DNA from 2 places in the Bacillus sp. HSf4 genome. Region 1 is predicted to be linked to the other one. Evidence: predicted binding sites of a transcription regulator. Region 1 holds the regulator's gene; the other holds the start of a gene.
What was found. Region 1 encodes NrdR, which represses ribonucleotide reductase genes. Its sites were predicted from a motif close to AACACNATATATNGTGTT; they were not measured.

Region 1 (3,125 bases):
TTGACCTTGTCAGATTTGTCGCTTCAAGAATGAAACATCCATCAGCTGTATAAAATAAAAGCATGGACGGATAAAAAAAACCCCTTAACCACCAATTGATAAAACCGCCTTGCAAAAAATATTCAAACAAAGTATACTATTTTTCGTGAACTTCTAGTTCGTGAGCGCTTCGGCATTACTTAAAGGGTTAGGACCTCTCCGGACTAACTTTCCCCCGTGGTAATTGACCGGTTCAGTTGCTTGGAAATTCACTTTTTTAATTCTTGTTAAGGGGGGTCCATGCTATGGAAACAATGGGGCGTCACGTCATCTCCGAGCTGTGGGGATGCGATTTTGATAAGCTGAATGACATGGATTTTATTGAGAAAACGTTTGTAAATGCGGCACTCAAATCAGGTGCTGAGGTCCGTGAGGTTGCTTTTCATAAGTTTGCTCCGCAAGGTGTAAGCGGGGTCGTGATCATTTCCGAATCTCACCTGACCATTCACAGTTTTCCTGAACACGGGTATGCCAGCATTGATGTTTATACTTGCGGAGATCTAGATCCGAACGTAGCTGCGGATTATATCGCAGAAGAGTTAAAAGCGGAAACAAGAGAGAACATTGAAATACCGAGAGGCATGGGGCCTGTTCAAATCAAACAGGCTAAAGCCAAAGCACAGGCACTTTAAAGGGAGCTGGATGAAAAAGCGGATATCGCTTGAACATCCGCTCCTTTTTCTTTCCCTTCATGATTTTTTCCTGCATTTTCAGGCTGTTTGATTTTCCCTTGGAAATGGACTGTTTTTTTAATAAAATATAGAGAAGAAAGGCAAAGGGGACAAAGGAAATGAGTGTTCTGCAAAAAATTCAGGGATTTTTTTCAACCCATGCCGAGACATCTGACCGCCATCCCGTCGACGAGCTGAAAAGCCGCTATTACAAAGCGACGGCAAAACAGGCGCTCGAAGCTGTTTTAGACACGCTGGAAGGGCTTGACGGCTGCACCGTGATCTCGGTGTCGGAGGAAAGAGGAGAAGTAAACGCGGAAGCCAAAAAACCGAGAAAGTCTTTTGTGGTCGCGACAGTCGTTTCCGTCCGTCCATTTGAAACAGCGGTCGATTTTAATGTATCGACGGAAACGTTTTTGCCGACCGATTTTGGCTCAAGCCGCGGCATGGTTTCAACGTTTTATAAGGAACTGGACCGAAAGCTGACCAAGGCAAAACCAAACAACTGAATAGGGAGCTGAAAAAATGAAATGTCCAGCATGTCAGCATAATGGGACGAGGGTTTTGGACTCCCGCCCGGTTGACGAAGGCAGATCCATTCGCAGAAGGCGCGAATGCGAATCATGCAATTATCGGTTTACGACATTTGAAAAAGTGGAAGAAATTCCGCTGATCGTCGTCAAAAAAGAAGGAATACGCGAAGAATTCAGCCGGGAGAAAATGCTCCGCGGCCTGATCAAAGCCTGTGAAAAAAGGCCTGTCGCTTTAAAAGAGCTTGAAGATATTTGTTTTGCAATTGAAAAAGAGCTTAGAAATCAAGGCGTCTCTGAAGTGAAAAGCGAAATGATCGGAGAAATGGTGATGGATCGTTTGGCGAAAATCGATGAGGTCGCATATGTCCGCTTTGCTTCAGTATATCGTCAGTTTAAAGATATCAACGTATTTATCGACGAGCTGAAAGATTTAATAAAGAAAGAACGGTAAAGAGCTGTAAATATATCCAGCTCTTTTCTCATGACAAAAACATCGGGAAAAGGTGTAAAATGAGGACAAGAAACAAAGTGGAAGGTTGACATAAAATATGAGTAATTATTGGAAAGATTTGCTTCCTGTCGATCCTTACATGGTCAAAAGCTATGGCATGCTTCAGGATTTAGACCGGCAAATTATCACGCTATTGTATCAGCCTTTAATCGGCTCCTTTTCACTCAGCTTGTTTTTTACGCTTTGGGGAGAGCTGGAACAAAACAGGGTATGGGGAAAAAGCTCGACCCACAGACAGCTGATGGGAGCGATGCAGGCCAATCTGAAGATGATTCACGCCGAAAAGGAAAAGCTTGAAGGAATCGGACTGTTAAAGACATATATGAAAGAAACAGATGAGGAACGTTTATTTATATATGAATTGATCCCGCCTTTAAGGCCGGATGAGTTTTTCCAGGACGGAATGCTGAATGTGTTCCTATACAACCGCGTCGGAAAGACGAGGTATCAGCAGCTGAAAGAATATTTCGTACATGCATCAGTCCCTGAAGATGCCCGTGACATTACCCGTTCGTTCAACGAAGTTTTTGCATCCGTTCAGCCGAATGAGTGGAAGATGTCAGAAGATATGGCCGAGGCGATGAAGCTTGGCGATGAACAGGAATTCATGAAAGAGGGAACAGGCCGGTCTGTCACAGTCACTGAAGATGAATTCGATTTTCAATTGTTTCTGGCCGGTTTATCGGAAACGCTTATACCGAGAAAAGCGCTGACAGATCAGGTAAAGGAAACGATAAAAAAACTGGCCTTTCTATACGGAATCGACCCGCTCGATATGCAGAACGTTGTCATGTCAGCCGTAGATGAGCATGATACCATTACATCGGAAGCGCTCAGAAAAGCGGCGAGCGACTGGTATCAAATCGAAAGAAACGGTTTGCTTCCTGAACTTGTTGACAAAGTGCAGCCTCTCAAGCTCCGTGAACATCCAAATGAACAGCCGTCCAACAATTCGAAGGAAGATCACTTAATCTCTCTGCTTGAACAAGTATCGCCAAGGAAGCTGCTTCAGGATATCGGGGGAGGCGCTGAGCCGTCGAAAGCCGATTTGAAAATCATAGAGGAAATCATGCTTGACCAAAAACTGGAGCCTGGCGTCATCAATGTTTTGATCTACTATGCGATGCTGAAAACCGATATGAAGCTTTCTAAAAACTACATTCAAAAAATCGCTTCCCACTGGGCCAGAAAAAAAGTGCGGACGGTAAGGGAAGCCATGCAGCTCGCCAAAGCAGAAAACCGCCAATATCTTGAGTGGGCGGAAGGCAAGAAAAAGCAGACCTCACGGAACAAAAAAGTCATCAGAGAGGAAAAACTGCCGGATTGGCTCAAGGAAAGCAAAGCTGAGGATTTGTCTGAGCCAACAATGCA
Region 2 (3,125 bases), 780 kb from region 1:
CTTCTTGTCTTTTCGCGGAATTCCATTTTGACATATCCCCGACCAAATATCCGGTAATTCTTCTGATCCGTTCGATGAATGCTTCATCACGGTTTTTGCACTGCGGGCATTCATTATCGATAATCCCGGTAAAGCCGCAGGCTTTGCAATGATCGACGGGATGATTGATCGATGCGTATCCCATGCCTTCTTTGCGCATCGCATTGACAATCGTATCCATCGCTTTAATATTCTTCTTCGGATCTCCGTCCAATTCGATATAACTGATGTGCCCGCCGTTGCACAGCAGATGGAAAGGCGCTTCCTTCCGGATCTTTTCGATTGCTGTCAGCTTATAGTGAACAGGGATGTGAAATGAGTTCGTATAATAAATCCGGTCTGTTACATTGCGGATAGAGCCGAATTGAGCGCTGTCTTTTTTCACGAATTTCCCTGAAAGTCCTTCCGCAGGTGTCGCGATCAGGGAAAAGTTCAGCTTGTGCTGCTCAGTGGCTTCGTCTGCTTTATCCCTCATAAATTGAACGATTCTTTTTCCCAGTTCAAATGCTTCATCGCTCTCTCCGTGGTGTTTGCCAATCAATGCCGTCAAGGCTTCGGCAAGTCCGATAAAACCGATGCTCAACGTTCCGTGCTTCAGGACGTCTTCAAGTGTGTCATCTGGGCCAAGCTTCTCACTTTCATGCCAAATGCCTTGCGAATAAAGAAATTTGAAGTCTTTTGCCCTTTTTTTGCATTGAAAGGCGTAACGTTCCAGCAATTGCTGAATGGTTAGATCGATGTAATGATTTAAAGAAGTGAAAAATTGGTCAATACTTTCACTAAGCAGGGCAATTTTGACGATGTTGACCGATGTAAATGACAAATTTCCTCTGCTGATGCTGTTTTCTTTCCCATTGATATTCGACATGACGCGGGTTCTGCAGCCCATATAAGCGATTTCGCTTTCCGGTGTCCCGTCATAAAAAGGCTTGTTTACGGGAGAATCAATGAAGCTGAAGTTGGGAAACAGCCTTTCAGCGCTCGTTTCTAAAGCCAGCTGATATAAATCATAGTTCGTATCTGTCGGGCGGACGTTGGTTCCTTCTTTCATTTTGAAAATTTGAATCGGAAAAATCGGCGTCTCCCCTTTGCCCAAACCGGCTTTTGTCGCCTTGAGAATGTTCTTGATGAGGATGCGTCCTTCCTTTGAGGTGTCCGTTCCATAATTAATGGAGACGAACGGAACCTGCCCTCCGCCTCTGGAGTGCATGCTGTTGGCGTTATGTATAAATGCTTCGCAGGCTTGATAGGTTGTCCGATCCGTCTCTATCCACGCCCTTTCGGCGATTTCCTCTTCAGACCATGAAGTCGGATATTCTTTGATTCTCTTCATATGCTTTTCAAACGTTTTGCGGACATAGGGCGCCAAGTCATAATCAAACATCGGAAACGATTGGCCTCCATGCTGCATGTTTTGATTCGATTGAAAGATGATGGATGCAAGCGATAGCGCGCTCATAATGTCTTTCGGTTCTCTTAAGGATCCGTGGCCTGTGTTAAATCCGTCTTTCAGCAGCTTTCCTAAAGGAATTTGGCAGCAGGTCGTCGTTCCGCTTGCCATAAAATCCAAATCATGCGGATATAAAAAATTGTCATCGACCGCCTTCTTCACTTCCGGCGACATTAAGTAATGGAGCGCATAATGTCTGGAGCTCTCGGATGCAAACCGGCTCATTTGCCCCATCGGGGATCGGCCGTCCACATTGGCATTTTCCTGCATAATATCATGGTTTCCATACCCTACGATGTCATGAAACGTTTCTGTCAATTGTGATAATCCTTGTTCTTTACTGCCTGTTGTCATCCTGATCTCTCCTATTAAAACCATATATTGTGTTCATTTTTCAAACAAACACTATATATTGATATTAGCATGGATTTCATTGGTGAATTTCAACAATTTGGTGACGTTCATTCAACACGTTAACAAAAAGCGCCGCGGACCTTTTCTATCCGCGGCGCTTTTTGCCTGAATCATTTATAGTCAATCGTTATTTGTTTTGGAGGCTTCCTCTGCTTTGTCCTTTTTTCGATCCAAACTGTCGCGAGCGGCGTCAAGAGCGAGGTGACAATCACGCTTGTGGCAATGATCGCCGTGGCGGATTCCGCTACGGGTGCAAACATCGGGTTTGCATCAGCAAGGGCGTATGGAACGGCTACGGCCGCCCCGGCGGTCGATGATGCCGCGACTCCTGCCACACCGTCTCCCCTTGCAATGAATCTGTCCAAGAGATAAAGTGAGCTTCCGGATAATATGACGACCGCCACTCCTACAAAAATCCCCAACAGGCCCGATTTGATCAGCATTTTAAAATCGAGCGTGTTTCCTAAGGAAAATGCAAAAAACGGAATAATCGCCGGGACGACTTTGCCGAATAAATCGCGCAGCTCTGTGTCAAGGTTTCCCAGTATACAGCCGAGTAAAAACGGGATGACCGTCGCAGCGAGCGTCTCCCATGGGAATGCCGCGAGTCCTGTCACACCAAACGTAACCATCGTCATAAACGGGCCTGACTCCGTGCTGATAAAAGCAAAAGCACCGGCGTCTTCCTTTCGTCCCAAATGATTCATTAAAGCCAAATACAGTCCGCCGTTTGTTTCATTCATGACCGCTACAATGGCTAAAACGGAGAGCCCCGCAAAAAAGCCCGATTTTATCCCTTCATCAGGGATAAATTGCGAAGCGATCAACCCCAATACAGCGGCAAAACCAACTTTGCCGATCAAAAGCGTCAATCCTTTTCTGGCGATATAGCCTGAAGAGCGAAAGTCGATGGTCGCTCCCACACAAAAGATAAACACGCCTAAAATCGGCAGTGTTCCGGTAATCAGGGCGCCCGTAAATCCGCCGAAAAACTCTGCCGTTCCAGGGGCAAACGTATTCAGCGTTGCGCCCAGAAACAGCGGAATGATCATCATACCACCCGGCACACGTTCAATCGTTGCTTTAATTTTCATCATTTAATCTCCTATTCTCAGGTTAATGAAAACACAAAGCTATTGATCTTTAGAAATGCCTTATTGATGTTTGATGCCTCTGTGAAAAATGCGCTCGAGATCCTCTGCAGAGGCTTTTTCGAGCTGGC

Region 2: a site for NrdR is predicted at 1,860-1,877, ahead of P3X63_RS19920 (anaerobic ribonucleoside triphosphate reductase). Genes of this name have one in related genera too.

The regions. Positions count from the first base shown of each region.
Region 1 covers NZ_CP120679.1:3,064,700-3,067,824, reverse strand. Annotated here, with positions in the region: gene P3X63_RS15835 (glyceraldehyde-3-phosphate dehydrogenase) at 1-53, shown strand, start outside; gene speD (adenosylmethionine decarboxylase) at 285-671, shown strand; gene P3X63_RS15825 (hypothetical protein) at 830-1,219, shown strand; gene nrdR (transcriptional regulator NrdR) at 1,236-1,694, shown strand; gene dnaB (replicative helicase loading/DNA remodeling protein DnaB) at 1,792-3,125, shown strand, end outside.
Region 2 covers NZ_CP120679.1:3,846,818-3,849,942, forward strand. Annotated here, with positions in the region: gene P3X63_RS19920 (anaerobic ribonucleoside triphosphate reductase) at 1-1,843, opposite strand, end outside; gene kdgT (2-keto-3-deoxygluconate transporter) at 2,014-2,997, opposite strand; gene P3X63_RS19930 (bifunctional 4-hydroxy-2-oxoglutarate aldolase/2-dehydro-3-deoxy-phosphogluconate aldolase) at 3,058-3,125, opposite strand, start outside.